2 regions of the Agrococcus jejuensis genome follow, and region 2 is predicted to be linked to the other one. Evidence: riboswitches for the same ligand, from Rfam matches in the RefSeq annotation. Region 2 holds a riboswitch; the other holds the start of a gene.
The links. Region 2 has a riboswitch for thiamine pyrophosphate ahead of BLQ67_RS16925 (ECF transporter S component). Riboswitches for the same ligand answer to the same signal wherever they lie in the genome.
Positions count from the first base shown of each region.

Region 1: another riboswitch for thiamine pyrophosphate. It lies ahead of thiM (hydroxyethylthiazole kinase); the one in region 2 lies ahead of BLQ67_RS16925 (ECF transporter S component).

Region 1 covers NZ_LT629695.1:383,848-387,734, forward strand. The annotation lists gene thiD (bifunctional hydroxymethylpyrimidine kinase/phosphomethylpyrimidine kinase) at 1-213, opposite strand, end outside; gene thiE (thiamine phosphate synthase) at 210-866, opposite strand; gene thiM (hydroxyethylthiazole kinase) at 863-1,699, opposite strand; TPP riboswitch at 1,691-1,785, opposite strand; gene BLQ67_RS01800 (ABC transporter transmembrane domain-containing protein) at 1,893-3,617, shown strand; gene BLQ67_RS01805 (ABC transporter ATP-binding protein) at 3,614-3,887, shown strand, end outside.
Region 2 covers NZ_LT629695.1:3,117,971-3,121,857, reverse strand. The annotation lists gene BLQ67_RS14760 (ABC transporter ATP-binding protein) at 1-1,349, opposite strand, end outside; gene BLQ67_RS16925 (ECF transporter S component) at 1,346-1,969, opposite strand; TPP riboswitch at 1,990-2,098, opposite strand; gene BLQ67_RS14750 (SGNH/GDSL hydrolase family protein) at 2,128-2,889, shown strand; gene BLQ67_RS14745 (ArsR/SmtB family transcription factor) at 2,930-3,247, shown strand; gene BLQ67_RS14740 (cation diffusion facilitator family transporter) at 3,247-3,887, shown strand, end outside.

The DNA of each region.
Region 1 (3,887 bases), 670 kb from region 2:
GTCGTCGCTCAGCGTGCGCAGCTGCGCGTCGAGGAAGGGCAGCGGCGGCACGTGCACGTCGACGACGCCGCGCGTCGATTGCGCCGTGAGCGCTGTGACGACGGCCATGCCGAAGCCGCCGTGCGCCGCGATGGCCTTGAGGTCTGCCTGGATGCCGGCGCCGCCAGACGGGTCGCTGCCGGCGATCGACAGCACGCGAGGGATGCGGCTCATGCGCGCACCCCCGCCGCGGTCTGCCACGCCGCGACGAGCGCCGCGGCGGCCGCGCGCGGATCGGCGGCGGCGCTCACGGCCGAGACGACCGCGACGCCCGCGAGGCCCGCGACGGCGAGGCCGGGCACGTCGCGCACGTCGACGCCACCGATCGCGATGCACCGCAGGTCGGTGGCGGCGGCGACGGCGCGGATGCCGGCGACGCCGAGGGCGGGCGGATGGTCGGGCTTCGTCGCGGTGGCGCGCAGCACGCCGACGCCGAGGTAGTCGAGCGTGCCGACGGGCATGGCCGCGGCGGCGGCGAGATGCTCGGGCGTCGACGCCGTCCAGCCGACGATCGCCGTCGCGCCGAGGTGGCGCCGCGCGGTCTCTGGCGGCACGTCGGACTGCCCCAGGTGCACGCCGTCGACGCGCGCACCTGCGCCGCGGGCGGCGAGCACGACGTCGAGCCGGTCGTCGACGAGCAGCGACGCACGGCCGGCGACGACCGACGAGAGCGCGACCGCCTGCGCGACGAGCTCGCGCGCCGTCGCGTGCTTCGCACGCAGCTGCACCACGCGCACGCCCGCGCCGACGGCGGCGTCGACGACCGAGAGCAGCCGATCGACCGGCAGCCGCTCGTCGGTGACGAGGTGGATGCCCGCGACGCTCATCGTGCGACCTCCACCATGCGACGCTCGAGGCGCGCCTCGTCGAGGTCCGCGGGCTCGAGCGCCGCGAGGGCGTCGAGGAAGCGCACGGCGAACGAGCCGGGACCGTCGGCACCCGCCGCGGCGACCTCCGCCGCCCGCGCGTGCACGAGCGACGCCGCGACGGCCGCCGACAGCGGTGCGCAGACGCCGAGGAACGCCGCCATCGTCGCGCCGAGCGAGCAGCCGCCGCCCGTCACGCGCGTGAGCAGCGGCGAGCCGCCGGGCACGCGCACGACCTCGCGGCCGTCGGTCACGAGGTCGACGACGCCAGACACGGCCACGACCGCTCCCGTCTCGGCCGCGAGACGCATCGCGGTCTCGGCAGCCGCTTCCGGCCCGTCCGTCGCATCCACGCCGCGACCGCCTCCGCCCGCGCCGGCGAGGGCGAGGATCTCGGAGGCGTTGCCGCGCACGATCGCCGGACCGTGCGCGAGCAGCTCGTGCGCCAACGCGGTGCGCACCGGCAGGGTGCCGACCGCGACGGGGTCGAGCACCCAGCGATCGGTCGCGGCGACGACCTCGCGCGCCGCGGCGCGCTGCTCGGCCGTGGGCGTGCCGAGGTTCACGAGCACGCCGTCGGCGACGCCCGCGAACGCGCCGGCCTCGTCGGGGATGTCGACCATCGCGGCACTCGCGCCGAGCGCGAGCAGCACGTTGGCCGTGAAGCCCGTGACGACGTGGTTCGTGATGCACTGCGTGAGCGGCGCCGCGGCGCGGAGCGCCGCCAGGGCCTCCGCCGGCGTCAGGTGGGCCGCGTGCAGCGGCATCGGGTGGGCAGGGTGGACGTGTGCCATGGATGACATCCCTCCGCGAGTACGAGCTCGATCAGGTTCGCCGGGTGTGATCTCAGCCCCAGGCAGGGGCACCCCGTGTCGTGGAGGCGACGCTAGCACGGTGCGCGCAGCGTGCAGGTAAGGGTACCCTTGCTGCAAGGCCTCGCTGCGCGCTGCGCGCAGGCCCACCCCCAAGCCCCCCCCGGAAGGTCCCATGTCCGCGCGCGCCCACGCATCCCCGCAGGCCGGTCCCTCGAGCTCGGCGACCTCGGCCGGACCCCGGCGACTCGTCGCCGGCACCGCCGTCGGCGCGTGGCGCCGCGTGCTGCCCGGCCTCGCCGGCATCACGGTGCACCAGGTGTGCGAGATCGCCGTGCCCGTCGTCGTCGGCCTCGTGATCGACCGCGGCATCGTCGCGCACGACCCCGTCGCGCTGTGGACGTGGATCGGCGTGCTCGTGGGCGTGTTCCTCACGCTCGCGCTCGCCTTCCAGGTCGGCATCTTCTTCGGCCTGCGCGGCATGGAGGAGGCGCACCACGGGCTGCGCATGCGCACGACGTGGCGCATGCTCGACCCGCGCGGCTTCGGCGACCGGCCGCGCTCGGCGGGCGAGCTGCTCGGCATCGGCGGCACCGACGTGCAGACGGTGTCGGGCGGCGTCATGCTGCTCGTCTTCCCCATCGCCGAGCTCGCCGCCGTGATCGTCGCCGGCATCGTGCTCGTCGGCATCTCGTGGCCGCTCGGCGTCGCCGTCATCGCCGGCGGACCGATCTTCCTGCTGCTGCTCGATCGCATCGGCAAGGCCCTGCGCCAGCGGGCGGAGGCCGAGCAGCAGGTGACGGCGGATGCCGCGACGCTCGCCGCCGACGTCATCGGCGGCTTCCGCACGCTCTCGGCGCTCGGCGCGACGGCGCAGGCGAGCACGCGCTACCGCGCCGCGAGCAGCCGCGCGCTCGACGCGGCGATCGCCGCACGACGCACGGAGGCGTGGTTCGTCGCGCTCTCGAGGATCGCGACGGGCTCGTTCGTCGCCGGCATCGGCATCGCCGCCGTCGCCATGGCCATCGGCGGCTCGATCACCGTCGGGCAGCTCATCACGGTCGTCGGCGTCGTGCAGGTGGTCATGGGCCCGCTGCAGGCGCTCGCCGTCAACGTCGGCGCCACCTGGGCGCGCGCGACGGCCTCCGCGACCCGCGTCCTGTCGCTGCTGCACGCCCCGCCGGCGCACGACGCGGATGGCGATGCCCGCGCGCCGCTCGGCGCGGGCATCCGCATGCGCGACGTCGTGGGCGAGCACGTGCGCGGCGTCTCGCTCGACGTCGCGCCCGGCGAGGTCGTGGGCGTCGTGGCCGACGCGCCGACCGCTGCCGAGCTCGTGGCGCTGCTCGGCGGCACGCGCGTGCCCGAGGCGGGCACGGTCGAGGTCGACGGGCACGACCTCGCAGCGCTGCCCGCGAGCCGTAGGTACGAGCACGTCGTCGCCGCACCGCACGCCGCGCATGCGATCGCGGGCTCCGTTGCGCGCAACGTGCTCGGGCGCTCGTCGGGCGACCCGCATCCGGCCCTCGCAGCCTCGGCGTTCGACGACGCCCTCGCGACCCTGCCGAGCGGCACGGCGACCGACGTGGGTCCCTCGGGCCGCTCCCTCTCCGGCGGGCAGCGGCAGCGCCTCGCCCTCGCCCGCGCCTACGCGGCCCCGGCGGCGGCGCTCGTGCTGCACGACCCGACGACCGCGGTCGACGCCGTCACCGAGCTGCGCATCGCCGAGCGGCTGCGCGACGCGGTCGCGGACCGCGCCGTCGTCGTCGTGTGCTCGACGCCGCAGCTGCTCGCGCGCGCCGACCGCGTCGTGGTGCTCGAGGGCGGCCGCGTCGCCGCCACCGACCGGCACGAGGCGCTCATGGCGTCGAGCGCGACCTACGTGGAGGCGGTCTCGTGAGCGCATCGACCCTGCCGATCGCCTCCGGCCGCGACACCGCGCGGCTCGCGTGGGGCATCCTGCGCCGTCGGCCGTGGACGCTCGCGGGCGCGCTCGTGCTGCTCGCCGGCACCGCGACGGCCGGCCTCGCCGTGCCGACGGGGCTCGGCATGCTCGTCGACGTCGTCGTCGACGGCGGCGACCCCGTGCTCGCGATCGCGCTCATCGCGGTCGGCGTCGTCGGCGGCTCGCTGCTGGGCGCCGCCGGCGCCATCGTGCTCGCGCTCGTGC
Region 2 (3,887 bases):
TCGGCCACGAGGTCGGCCATGAGCGTCACGAGCTCGCGCCACGTGCGGCGGTCCTGCCCGAACGTCGGCTCGTCGAGCACGACGACGCGCGGGCCCGTCGCGAGCACCGTCGCGACCGACAGGCGGCGCTGCTCGCCGCCCGAGAGCGTGAAGGGATGCGCGTCGGCGAGGTGGTCGAGGCGCAGGCGCTGCAGCAGCGCGTCGATGCGCGCGGCGTGGACGGCGCGCGGCACGCCGACGGCGCGCAGGCCGATGCCGAGCTCCTCGCGCACCGTGCGGCCCACGAGCTGGTGCTCGGGCTCCTGGAACACCGTGCCGATGCGCGTCGCGAGGGCGCTCGAGCGCCACCGCCCCGGGTCGGGCGACAGGCCGCCCGCGAGCGTCGGCGACGCGGCGAGCGTACCGCCGAGCCGCGGCAGCAGCGACGCCATCGTGAGGGCGAGCGTCGACTTGCCCGCGCCGTTCGGCCCCGTGACGACCGTCGACGTGCCCGCGGCGAGCGCGAGGTCGACGGGCGGGCGCACGGGCGCGTCGCGGCCGACGACGAGGCCCGACGCACGCAGCAGCTCGTCGCCCGCCGCGACCTCGCGGCGCTCGACCGAGACGGGGTGCCCAGGCACCCACACGCCGCACTCGGCGAGAGCGTCGCCGTGGCGCGCGAACACCGCATCCGCCGGCCCGTCGGCGAGCACGCCGCCGCCCGGGTCGAGCACGACGACGCGGTCGACGACCGGCAGCCACGTGTCGACGCGGTGCTCGACGACGACGAGCGTCGCCCCCGTGGCGTCGAGCATGCGCACGACGGCGTCGCGCACCTCGACGACGCCTTCGGGGTCGAGGTTCGCCGTCGGCTCGTCGAGCAGCACGAGCCCGGGGCGCATGGCGAGGATGCCCGCGAGGGCGAGCCGCTGCCGCTGGCCGCCCGACAGCGCCGCCGTCGAGCGCTCGAGGTCGACGGCGAGGCCCACGGCGTCGAGCGCCTCGCGCACGCGGGTCCAGATCTCGTCGCGCGGCACGCGCAGGTTCTCGGCCCCGAAGGCCACGTCGTCGCCGACGCGCGACAGGATCGTGTTCGCCTGCGGATCCTGCAGCACGAGCCCGGCCGTGCCGCGCGTCGTCGCGGGATGCGCGCCGTCGACCGCGAGCGATCCGCTCTCCTCGCCGTCCTCGGCGTCGCCGAGCACGCCCGCGAGCCCCGCGAGCAGCGTCGACTTGCCCGCGCCCGAGGGCCCGAGCAGCAGCACGCGCTCCCCCGGCTCGACGCTGAAGGAGAGGCCCGCGACCGCCGGACGGGTGCGGGCAGCGTGTCGCCAGCCCCATCCGTCGGCGCGGATCGAGGCGGCGGTCACGCGCGCCGCTGCGCCTCGCGCCCGGCCGCGAACCGCGAGAGCGCGCCGGTCGCGGCGAGGCCGCGCACGAGCAGCCAGCCGACGAGGCCGGCGAGCAGCGCGCCCGAGACGACGAGCGACCCGAGGTAGATGCCGAGGAACTCCGGACCCTTCGCGAGGTTGCCAGAGAGGAAGAGCTCGAGCGTCCATGCGCCGACGGCGGCGCCGATGCCCGTCGCCATCGCGGCGACGACGCCGAAGCGGCGATACAGCAGCACGGCGAGCACGAGCTCGGCGCCGATGCCCTGCGCGAGGCCCGAGTACACGGTCTCGATGCCCCACTGGCTGCCGAGCAGCGTCGACACGTTGGCGGCGACGACCTCGACGAAGATCGCAGCGCCGGGCTTGCGGATCACGAGGCCGCCGATGACGCCGCCCAGCAGCCACGGACCCACGGCGATGCCGCCGAAGCCGGGCGTGAACGCATCCGCGACCGCGAACCAGGCGCCGCCGACGCCGTTCCAGAGCACGAACAGCAGGCCGCACGCGACGGCGAGCACGGATGCGGTGACGATGTCGACGACGCGCCAGCGGAAGCGCGACACGGTGGGAGCGCCCGACGGCGCGGTGATGGTGGACATGGTGTGCCTCTCGAGGGAAGGGCACGGGTGAGATCGCTCCCTGCGCCGGCATGACCCGGATCAGGTTCGACGGTCGAAGGCTTCGGCCTTCCTCTCAGCCCGGCGCACCGGACTCCCGTGGTTTGAAGCCCATGCTACGCCCGGCCTAGCCTGGGGTCGTGCATGTCTCGAGGCTCGTGGCGATCGGCGACTCGTTCACGGAGGGCTACGGCGACGTGGTCGCCGGATCGGATGCCGTGCGCGGCTGGGCAGACCTCGCCGCCGTGGGGCTCGCGACGGCGCAGGGCGAGTCGATCGAGTACGCGAACCTCGCCGTGCGCGGCCGCAAGCTGGGGCCGATCCTCGACGAGCAGCTCGACGCCGCGATCGCGCTGCGCCCGAGCCACCTGTCGATCAACGGCGGCGGCAACGACATCCTGCGCCCGCGCGTCACGATCGACTGGGTGAGCGGCCAGCTCGAGACGGCCGTGCACCGCATCCTCGACGCCGGCATCGTGCCCGTGATGGTGTCGGGGGCGAACCCGTCGGCGGTCATGGCGGGCGGCGGCGTGATGCTGCGGCGCGGCGATGCGCTGCGCGACGCGGTGCGCTCGTGGGCGGATGCGCTCGACGTGCCGTTCGTCGACAACTGGACCGACGTCGAGCTGCAGCACGGGCGCTTCTGGACCGACGACCGGCTGCACCTCAACGCCGCGGGCCACGCGCGGGCAGCGACGACCTTCCTGCACGCGCTCGGCGTCGACGCGCCGGCGGCGTGGGAGGACCTCGTGCCCGTCACGACCGCCGAGGGGCGACGCGACGCCCTCTACTACCGCCGCCACGTGCTGCCGTGGATCGGTCGCCGGCTCACGGGACGCTCGTCGGGCGACGGCCGCACGGCGAAGATCGCGCTGCCCGTCGAGGTCGAGCCGCTCGCCTGACTCCTTCCGTCGAATCGTCCACTGGCGCTATCATCGCCACATGACGATGGATCGGATGCGCGTGGCCACGGTGCTGCACGCGCTCTCGGACCCCGGCCGCATCCGCCTGCTCACGCACCTCATGGAGGGCGAGCATCGCGTGCGCGACCTCACCGACCACCTGCACCTCGCGCAGTCGACCGTGAGCGCGCACCTCGCGTGCCTGCGCGACTGCGGGCTCGTGACGTCGAGGCCAGAGGGCCGCGCCTCGTGGCACTCGATCGTCGCTCCCGACGAGGTCACGGTGCTGCTCGACGCCGCCGCAGCGCTCGCCGCCCGCGTCGACGGCGACGCCGAGCACCACCACGGAGCCGCCTGATGGGCGCCGGGCACGGCCACGGCCACGGCGGCCACGATCACGGGCATGCGCACGGCGCCGTCGCCAACCGCCGCCGCCTCGCGATCGCCTTCGGCATCACGGCGGCGGTGCTCGTCATCCAAGCCGTCGGCGCCGTCGTCACCGGCTCGCTCTCGCTGCTCGTCGACACGGGCCACATGCTCACCGACGTCGGCGGGCTCGCGCTCTCGCTCGTCGCCGCGACCCTCGCGATGCGCCCGCCGACGTCGCGCCGCACGTGGGGCTTCGCCCGCGCCGAGGTGCTGAGCGCCGCCGCGCAGGCCGGCATCCTGCTGGCGATCGGCGTCTTCGCCCTCATCGAGGGCGTGCGCCGCCTGCTCGACCCGCCCGAGGTCGAGGGCGGCCCGCTGCTCGTCTTCGGCATCCTCGGCCTCGTCGCCAACGTCATCGCGATCCTCGTGCTCGTGTCGGCGCGCGACGCGAACCTCAACCTGCGTGCCGCGTTCCTCGAGGTCGTGAACGACGCGCTCGGCTCGGTCGCCGTCATCGTCTCGGCCATCGTCATCGCGCTCACGGGCTTCCTGCAGGCGGATGCGCTCGCCGCGATGGTCGTCGCGTGCCTCATCATCCCGAGGGCGGCGATGCTGCTGCGGGCGTCGGG